3 regions of the Pseudomonas sp. NIBRBAC000502773 genome follow, and region 2 is predicted to be linked to each of the others. Evidence: riboswitches for the same ligand, from Rfam matches in the RefSeq annotation. Region 2 holds a riboswitch; each other region holds the start of a gene.
What was found. Region 2 has a riboswitch for cobalamin ahead of NIBR502773_RS05675 (ABC transporter substrate-binding protein). Riboswitches for the same ligand answer to the same signal wherever they lie in the genome.
Positions count from the first base shown of each region.

Region 1: another riboswitch for cobalamin. It lies ahead of cobO (cob(I)yrinic acid a,c-diamide adenosyltransferase); the one in region 2 lies ahead of NIBR502773_RS05675 (ABC transporter substrate-binding protein).
Region 3: another riboswitch for cobalamin. It lies ahead of cobW (cobalamin biosynthesis protein CobW); the one in region 2 lies ahead of NIBR502773_RS05675 (ABC transporter substrate-binding protein).

Region 1 covers NZ_CP041189.1:1,554,730-1,557,999, forward strand. The annotation lists gene bluB (5,6-dimethylbenzimidazole synthase) at 1-203, opposite strand, end outside; gene NIBR502773_RS07050 (cobyrinate a,c-diamide synthase) at 200-1,549, opposite strand; gene cobO (cob(I)yrinic acid a,c-diamide adenosyltransferase) at 1,546-2,157, opposite strand; cobalamin riboswitch at 2,230-2,487, opposite strand; gene NIBR502773_RS07060 (sorbosone dehydrogenase family protein) at 2,587-3,270, shown strand, end outside.
Region 2 covers NZ_CP041189.1:1,253,384-1,256,653, reverse strand. The annotation lists gene NIBR502773_RS05680 (iron ABC transporter permease) at 1-349, opposite strand, end outside; gene NIBR502773_RS05675 (ABC transporter substrate-binding protein) at 346-1,356, opposite strand; cobalamin riboswitch at 1,470-1,664, opposite strand; gene NIBR502773_RS05670 (DNA/RNA non-specific endonuclease) at 1,701-2,630, opposite strand; gene NIBR502773_RS05665 (M4 family metallopeptidase) at 2,760-3,270, shown strand, end outside.
Region 3 covers NZ_CP041189.1:6,181,257-6,184,526, reverse strand. The annotation lists gene cobW (cobalamin biosynthesis protein CobW) at 1-1,061, opposite strand, end outside; cobalamin riboswitch at 1,154-1,354, opposite strand; gene NIBR502773_RS28340 (hypothetical protein) at 1,686-2,420, shown strand; cobalamin riboswitch at 2,499-2,704, shown strand; gene NIBR502773_RS28335 (CbtB-domain containing protein) at 2,801-2,989, shown strand; gene NIBR502773_RS28330 (CbtA family protein) at 3,001-3,270, shown strand, end outside.

The sequences.
Region 1 (3,270 bases), 300 kb from region 2:
CTGCGCAACGCGCGGTCGCTGATGCGGATAAACCGCCAGGGCTGCATCAGGCCGACACTGGGCGCCTGGTGCGCGGCCTGGAGCAGGCGATGCAGCAATTCGGGGGCGACACTGCCGCCGCTGAAGTGGCGCATGTCGCGGCGTTCGGCGATGGCGCGGTAGACGGCGTCGCGGTCGGCCTGGGGGAAAGCGTTGTCGGTCATGGCCCTATCGGGGGCAAGCCCCCTCCCACAGTGGATGGGGTTTCAGCTCGGTCCGGGGCAAACAACGCGGCTACCGCCGTCGGATTCGACGGAAAATAGAAGTGCACGTAAGAGGCCGTCATCCGCCCCTGCCGGAACACCGCTTCGGCACCGCGCCCACCGTTCGGGCTCAGGCCACGGGCAATCGGCTGGCACTCGGTGCTGGTCAGGGAATGGTGATACGTGTGCCCGCGCAGCACGCCTTCCGGCAGCTCGACACTTTGCAGGGCCAGGGCCGCGAGTTTCTTTTGCATCACCGCATCGCCTTGCAGCAGGCCGACCAGCTCGGCGCGGGTGCCGTCGACATCGGTAAGCGAATCCAACAGGTAGAGCATGCCGCCACACTCGGCGAGCAAGGGTTTGCCGGCGGCATGATGGTTACGAATGGCGTCAAGCATCGGCGTGTTTTGCGACAGCGCCTGGTGGTGCAATTCCGGGTAACCGCCGGGCAAGTACAGGCTGTCGGCCTCGGGCAGTTGGAGATCATGGATCGGCGAGAAAAACGTCAGTTCGGCCCCCATCGCCCGCAGCAGGTCGAGGCTGGCGCCATAGGTGAAGGCGAAGGCTTCGTCACGGGCCACCGCAATGCGCACACCGGCCAGCAACGGCTCGGCCTCGATCACTTCCGGCGCGGCGAAGGTCACCGGTGGCGGCAATGCGACTTCGCAGCTGCTGCCCAGGGCCTGGGCGGCGGCGTCCAGGCGCACGTCGAGGTCATTCAGCTCGCTGGCCTGCACCAGGCCCAAATGGCGGCTGGGCAGTTCGATTCCGGTTTCGCGGGACAGGGCGCCATACCAACGCAAGCCTTCGGTGAGGCTGCCTTCCAGCAACTGCGCATGGCGCAGGGTGCCGACGCGGTTGGCCAGTACCCCGGCAAACGGCAGGTCCGGCTGATAACGCGCCAGGCCCAGGGCCAGGGCGCCAAAGGTCTGGGCCATGGCGGTGCCGTCGATCACACCGAGCACCGGCACGCCGAAATGCCGCGCCAGGTCGGCGCTGGACGGTGTGCCATCGAACAGGCCCATCACGCCTTCGATCAGGATCAGGTCGGCCTCACCCGCCGCTTCCCACAGCAGCCGACGACTTTCCTGCTCGCCCACCATCCACATGTCCAATTGATACACCGGCGCACCGCTGGCGCGCTCGTGGATCATCGGGTCCAGGAAATCCGGGCCGCATTTGAACACGCGTACCCTGCGCCCCAGGTTGCGGTGCAAACGGGCCAGCGCGGCGGTGACGGTGGTTTTGCCTTGGCCGGACGCCGGTGCGGCGATCAGGACGGCCGGGCAGTGACGGGGCTGATTCAAAGTTCGACGCCCTTCTGTGCCTTGATACCGGCCTGGAACGCGTGCTTGAGCATGCCCATTTCAGTGACGGTGTCGCCCATTTCGATCAATTCAGGCTTGGCGCCACGGCCGGTGACGACCACGTGCTGCATCGGCGGACGCGCTTGCAGGTCGCTGAGGACCTGGTCCAAGTCGAGGTAACCATGCTTGAGGGCAATGTTCAGCTCATCCAGCACCACCAGGCCGATGCGCGGGTCTTGCAGCAGTTCGCGGGACACGGCCCAGGCGGCTTCGGCGGCGGCGATATCGCGCTGGCGGTCCTGGGTCTCCCAGGTGAAGCCTTCGCCCATCACGTGGAAACGCACTTGCTCGGGGAAGCGGCGGAAGAACAACTCCTCACCGGTGCTGTTGCGCCCCTTGATGAACTGCACCACACCGCACTGCATGCCGTGGCCCATGGCGCGCGCGAGCATGCCGAATGCCGAGCTGCTCTTGCCTTTGCCGTTGCCGGTCAGCACCAGCAGCAAGCCACACTCATTGGGGGAATTGGCGATGCGCTCGTCGATCACGGCTTTTTTGCGCAGCATGCGCGCCAGGTGGCGTTCGTCGCGGTCGGGGGTATCGGTCATGGCAGCTCTCCATTGGGGCTGGACAAAAACGGCAGGCAGGAAAAAACAGACAGCCAAGCATCGCCCACCGTGATGCTGTTGGATGATCCAGGCCGGTCTCCGGGCTCATGAGTGGTGCGCTGGCTCATCGACAGAGCGAACACGCCGACGGCGCGCCTTCCCATATCGCGGGCGATACAGTGGCAAAAGGCACCGTCTTGACTCATTTACCGTTGCGGGGGCAGCGCCGGAATCGCGGCAGCACTGTGTACAAGTGCGCTCGCTCACCGGCTTCCCTGTTTCACTCGGTCGACCCATGGGTCACAGAGCACCTGGAACAAGCCGCGAAGGTTAGTGGGTTGGGGGTGGAGCGTCAATTAAAGCTGGCCTTGCACTTGAACCATCGCACCAGCGCCCTCCTCTACCCTTACAGGTATCAAGGAGAACACCATGCATAAAACCAGACTCGCCCTACTCATCATGCTCGCCGGCACCCTTGCGGCCTGCGGTGAAAGCTCCACCCTGCAGGTGTCCGACGGCACCGGGCCGTCGCCGCAGCTACCGGAGCCGAACAAAACCCTGATTCCCACGGTGAACATCGCCCCCGCTATCGGTTGGCCGCAGGGCGTGAAGCCAACGGCAGCGGCCGGCACCCAAGTGGCGGCGTTCGCCGAAGGCCTGGATCACCCGCGCTGGCTGTATGTGCTGCCCAACGGCGATGTGCTGGTGGCAGAAACCAATGCGCCGCCCAAGCCGGATGATTCCAAGGGCATTCGCGGCTGGGTCATGGAGAAGGTCATGGGCCGCGCCGGTGCCGGGGTGCCGAGCCCCAATCGCATTACCCTGCTGCGCGACGCCGATCACGATGGCGTTGCCGAGACCCGTACGGTGTTCCTGGAAAACCTCAATTCGCCCTTCGGTATGACACTGGTCGGCAATGACCTGTACGTGGCCGATTCGGACAAGCTGCTGCGCTTCCCCTATCAAGCGGGCGAAACCGCGATCAAGGCACCTGGCACCAAGGTGGTCGACCTGCCGGGCGGGCCCCTGAATCACCACTGGACCAAGAACGTGATCGCCAGCAAGGACGGCAGCAAGCTGTACGTGAGTGTCGGCTCCAACAGCAACGTCGGT
Region 2 (3,270 bases):
AAATCAGCCCGCCGCCCACGCCCATCAACGCCACCAGCACCGCGCCGGTCGAAGCCCCGGCGCTGATGCCCAGCAGGTACGGATCGGCCAACGGGTTGCGCAGCAACGACTGCAAAATCACCCCGCAGGTGGCCAGCCCCGCACCGCAGGCGGCGGCCACCAGGGCACGGGTGAGGCGGTAGTTCCACACCACGCCTTCATCGATCGGGTCCAGCACGTAACCGGCCGCCCACAGTTTGTTGGCGAGCACCTGTAGCACCACCTGCGGCGAGATGGCGGTTTCGCCGATGGCCACGCCGGCGAGCACGGCGATCAGCAATAGCGCCAGGGCGAGTAAGGTCCGGATCATTGCGGCAGGTCGTAGCCGTCGATGGCCGTGGCCAGGTGTTCAAGGCCGTCGAACATGCGGATGCTGGCCTGCAGCGCGAGAGCGTCGAGGATGATGATGCGGTTGTTTTTCACCGCGTCCATGTTGCGCGTGACCGGGTCGCTGCGCAGGAAGGCGAGTTTCTTTTCATGGTCATCGGCGGGGTAGCGGCGGCGGTCCATGCGGGCGATTACCAGGAAGGTCGGGTTGGCCTTGGCGAGGGTTTCCCAGCCGACGGCGGGCCATTCTTCATCGGATTGCACCACGTTGTGCAAACCGAGGGTTTCGAGCATGAACTCCGGAATGCCCTTGTGGCCGGCCACGTAGGGGTCGCTGGCCAGTTCGGCGCTGGAGAACCACACCAGCGCGCTGGCCTGCTTGAGGCCTTTGCTCTGCACGGTGGCCACGGATTTGGCCAGGCGCGCCTGGAGTTCATCGTTCAACTGTTGGCCGCGATCCTGTACATCGAAAATCTGCGCCAGCTGGCGGATGCTCTTGTAGATGGTCTCGATACGGAAAGGCTCCAGCCGCGTGCCGTCGGCGCCCACCAGGTTGTCCTTGCCTTCGCAGTCGGAGGGCAGCAGGTAGGTGGGAATCTTCAGTTCGTGAAACTGCTCGCGGGTGCCGACCACGCCTTGCGGGCCTACCACCCATTCCAGCTCGGCGGCCACCAGTTGCGGGCGCTTGGCGATCACCGCTTCGAAGCTGGGCTCGTTGTTGGCCAGGCGCTCGATGCGGTCGTTCTGCGCCTTGAACTGCGGCAACACGCTGTTGAACCACAGCGAGGTGCCTACCACGCGGTCAGCCACGCCGAGGGCATAGAGCATTTCGGTGGCGGCCTGGCCGATGGTCACGCTGCGCGCGGGCGCCTGCGGGAAAGTAAGGGTGCTGCCGCAGTTTTCCAGGGTCAGCGGGTAATGCGTGGGGGCGGCGTGGGCCAGGGCGCAGAAACCCAGGCCGCTGATCAGGGCGGTAACGCGTGGCAGCATGAGGCGATCTCCGTGTGAACCGTACGTGGAAACAGGGGAGGTACGGTTCGGAAATACGCCCTCGAACGCTGCCGAACGGGCAGGCAAGGAGGTCCTTCCCGGACACCCCGCCGGTTAGTGATTACTGGGCCGGCAGGTCTCCTGACTGATGCGTCGTCGCCACGCTCCGGCCTTCCCGGACGCGGTCCAGTGGCAGTGGGGAGCAGGCTCGGCACCTACAGTTGCGGGGGCAGTTCCGATTGACGCGGTGTACCGCGCTTCGGATTCCCTATTAGTCCCGTTCGGGAACCGGCGCGGTATGGTAGTTGATTAGGGCCAGGCGATACAGCCCGAAGGGCGCCCGGTCAGAGACGAATATCCTCGGGGCCGCGGATCAGCGCTTCAATTCGCGTGCCCGTGGCGCGCTCTTCGTTGCTGAAACCGTCGTAGTCCGCCAGGTTGGCGAAGCGGATACCGGTCAATTGTTCGATCTGGATCACGCTGCGCTGGTAGGTCCTGACCTGGCCGAACATCAGGTCGAGCTGACCCAGCTCGCGGCTTTGGTCGATCATGTAGGCGCTGGCGGAGGGCTTGCCGTCATCGCTGAGGTAGGCCACCACTTTCCAGAACGCCTTGGGGATTCTGATACCACGGTAAAGGCGGTCGTCGTCGGCGAACACCGGGCCGCTGAACACCGTGGCCCGGGCTTTCCAACGTTGCGTGTTATTGAGGATGTAGTCCTCCAGTTCAAGCCAGGTCTTCTGGTTGAACCCGCTCATCTGCGGCGAGCAGTTGGTGAAGTGGAAGGTGTCGAGGTTGGCGGTGTTTGCCGCGTCGCCCCAGTTGGGATCCTGGCGCCGTACCAGGTGGCCGCGGTCCAGGCCATTGCTGGCATAGAGCTCTTCACCAACCTGGGCGCTGATCGGCAGGCGCCCATCGTAGGCCCAGGTGTCGTTGCTGCGGACTATCTCCACATGCTGCCCGCCATCGATATTGACGCCCACGTAGAGCGCCAGTCGTCGGGAACGGGACATCGTCACCGAGAAATGCGTGTAGTCCAGGCGCAGCGGTTGGACGTCGTCCGCCAATGCCTCAGCGGCGGTGGGCCAGGGCACCGCGAAGCTGCTGAGAAAATCCTCGGCGTAGCCGCGTCGGTCCTGTAGGTCCTTGGCCGCGGTGACACGGGGCGTCGCCGCCCGGGCTTCCATCAGGGTGGGATTGGTCGCGATCAACGGGCGCAGATCGGCGAGTCGTGGGCGGTGCGCAAGATCGATTTTGGCTTTGCGGGCTGGCATGGGTAAGTCCTCCTTGGATAAACACGACTGCAACATAGATTGATGACAATTGATGACACGGGTTAACCCTGGGGGGCTATCCTCAAACGGTTACCGGAGCTACACCATATGCCAACAGGGAGCCAGCTAATGTGTGATCGCCACCACCGCAACCCGATTTTCTGCCTGATCCCACCGTACATGCTCGACCAGATCGCGCGTCACGGTGATAAGGCCCAGCGCGACATCGCGCTGCGCACCCGCGCCAAGGACAGCACGTTCCGTTCGCTGCGCATGGTCGCAGTGCCCGCCAAGGGGCCGGCCCACATGGCCCTGGTCATGGGTGCCGGCAAACGGCGCTCGATCTACAGCGCCGAAGGCACCGACAGCCTGCCGGGCAAGCTGGTCCGCGGTGAAGGCCAGCCCGCCAGTGGCGACGCCGCCGTGGACGAAGCCTATGACGGCTTGGGTGCCACGTTCGATTTTTTCGAAGAGGTGTTCGACCGCAACTCCATTGATGACGCCGGCATGGCCCTGGATGCCACCGTGCACTTTGGCCAGAACTATAACAATGCGTTCTGGAACTCGACCCAGATGGTGTTTGGCGACGGCGATGGGCAGTTGTTCAACCGCTTCACGGTGGCCCTCGATGTGATTGGCC
Region 3 (3,270 bases), 1.8 Mb from region 2:
TAAACGCTGAGGGCGGCGCGCAGTTGCGCTTCGAGGCCCGCCGCGTCCAGCTCTTGGCCGATCAGCACCAGCCGCGTGATGCGCGCTTCGTCGGCGCCCCAGGCACGGTCGAAGTGCTTGTCGAAACGCGTCCCCACACCCTGGATCAGCAGGCGCATCGGCTTGTTCGGGATGGCGGCGAAACCCTTGACCCGCAGGATGCCGTGCTGAACCACCAATTGGTTCAGGGCGTCGAGCAGCAGCGCTTCGTCGGCTTGGGGCAGGTCGATGGAGATGGAATCGAAGGCGTCGTGATCATGCTCGTCTTCACCTTCGTGGTGATGATCGTGGTGGCTATGGCGAGCGTCGATATGTTCTTCGGACCCCGCGCCCAGGCCGATCAACACGTCCAACGGCAGGCGACCGCTGCTGGCTTCGATGATCTTCACCGCCGGCGGCAGCTCTTCGGCGACTTCCAGGCGCACACGGGCCAGGTCTTCGGCGCTGATCAGGTCGGATTTATTGAGGATCACCAGGTCGGCGCTGGCCAACTGGTCGGCAAACAGCTCGTGCAGCGGCGATTCATGGTCCAGGTTCGGGTCGAGCTTGCGCTGGGCGTCGACCTGATCCGGGAACGCGGCAAAGGTGCCGGCGGCCACGGCCGGGCTGTCGACCACGGTGATGACCGCATCAACCGTGCAGGCGCTGCGGATTTCCGGCCACTGGAAGGCCTGTACCAAGGGTTTCGGCAGGGCCAGGCCCGAGGTTTCGATAAGGATATGGTCGAGGTCGCCGCGACGGGCGACGAGTTCGCGCATCACCGGGAAGAACTCCTCCTGCACCGTGCAGCACAGGCAGCCGTTGGCCAGCTCGTACACGCGGCCGTTGGCCTCTTCTTCGGTGCAACCGATGGAGCACTGCTTGAGGATCTCACCGTCGATGCCCAGTTCGCCGAATTCGTTGACGATCACCGCAATGCGACGACCCTGGGCGTTGTCGAGCATATGGCGCAGCAAGGTGGTCTTGCCCGAGCCGAGGAAGCCGGTAACGATGGTGACGGGGAGTTTGGCCAGTGTTTTCATCGGATGCCCTTTGGGGCGGGCATACGGGACGATAGGCACTGCGGCGGCGCGCAGAAGCGGATTTCGTCACCGGATCACCCCGCCCGGTTGAATTGGAAAATCGGTGGCGAGGCAGGTCTCCTGGCTTGGGGCTTGCGGGTCTTGCGACCGGCGCCGACTGCGCCTTCCCGCCGCAGTGGCAGTGGCGTGGCAGTCAGATAAACCCTTCACAGTTGCGGGGGCAGCCGCGGCTTTGACCGCGTTCCCTTCTTAGCTTCGACCTGGGCCGAAGAACCTCGAGGGTGCAAGGCTACGCAGTGAGTACGAGCGGGTCAATGTCGAAACGGCCAGACCGCCCGCTTGAACACTATACAGGGGTTGAAAACGGACGCCCATCATTAGGCGTTTGGTTCAGAATCTTTGATATCAGTGCAGACGGCAATAGTGAGCAACTTACGTAAAAGCTCGCCTTGAAGTCAGACTAATTATTTAGTCCATACGAATTAAATAAGCGCTGTAACTTAACGTAATCAGTTCCCAAATGAGTACAGGGAACAGAAATATCGAAAAACACCACACATCCTCGGAGCAGCTTTGCCAATAGACGAAGTTTAACGCTGCATAGCCAACTCGGATAAAAACACTATGGAATTTTCAATACGCACTCAACCTACTGCGCCCCTCCCTCCGGCATCGATCGAAGTGACTGGCAACGTTCCCCCCAAAACCGACTCTCTGCCCCTCGCAGCGGCACAAAAAAAATCATCAGACATCACGTTTTTAGAGAACCACAGCAACCCGATGCTGGCCAAAGAACTGTTGCACCATTTCCGCGACCTGGAAGGCCCGGACGGTAAGGCACGCAACAGCTTTCGCTTGACCGACCTCAAAAAGATGGCGGCAGGCAAACTACACGACGGACGAGATGCCAAACAAGAGCAAATAGAGCTTGCGAAGGAGGTCATCAGCCGCCCAGACCTAATGACGTCACTCTTTCCACAAACACCTGGAGTGCACTACGGCGAGGCGACCTGGAACAATGTCGCTATTATCGCTGAAGACTTCAAAAGTCTTAGCGATGGGTCTTTGCTGGGGCAAGTTAGAGTTTATTTTCGCGAGTTCGCCGAAGGTGCTAACGATGAATATGTAAACTTTAACGAACTGCGAGAGGCTGCACGCGAAATACGGAGCACTAGAGATTTCTCCTACAATGCAACAGCCGTTGCCAAAGAACTTCTTAATCGACCTTACCTGCTTCGTCAGTTGGATATAATACCCGGCGCGTTCTTGCATACAACCAAACCAGACGACAGGTTTAGTTTGTCCAATATTACGTACGCACGCATGGCGGCCTCTTACTCGCCCCGTCGCCCTGCCTGATCAACATCCACTGGAACGCCTGCCGTAAACTGCGGGGCGCCAGTCGTCTATTTGACGCCCGCCCACTGCCCATGCTCTCCTACACATCTTGTTTCGGGTGCCCTTCACAGGGTGAAACGGGAAACCGGTGAGTCATAGCCTTATGACGAGTCCGGTGCTGCCCCCGCAACGGTAAGCGAGTGAAGCGTCAGATCCACTGTGCCTGTACGGCATGGGAAGGCGACGTTTTGTAGACCCAGTGTCCCTCGCAAGCCCGGAGACCGGCCCGAATAACATCGAATAACAAACCCGCGGTGGGCGGGCGCTGTTAAAACCCTGCGTGCCTGGCTCGCGGGGTTTGCATGCGCTCGTGTCACCCTGACACCTGAAAGGGACGCGCCATGTCGATCATCAGCAGCACCTCGCACACCGCCAGCAGCTCCGCCACCCTCAGCCAACGCCTGACCGCCGCCATCGGCGCGTCGATCCTTGGCGCGTGCCTGGTGTATTTCGCCGGTTTCTCGCACATCGAGGCGGTGCACAACGCTGCCCACGATACCCGCCACAGCGCCGCGTTCCCGTGCCACTGAGGCCTGCCGACATGATCAAGCGTATTGCGCAAACCGCAGGGTTCACCGGCCTGCTCGCCGCCCTGCTGCTGACCCTGCTGCAAAGCTTCTGGGTCGCTCCGCTGATTCTGCAGGCGGAAACCTTTGAAAAAGCCCCGGCCGCGACTGAAGTGGCCCATGAACATGCTGCTGGCGCCGCCGCACACACCCACGACGCCGAAGCCTGGGAGCCGGAAGACGGCTGGCAGCGTGTGCTGTCGACCACCGGCGGCAACCTGGTGGTGGCCGTCGGCTTCGCCCTG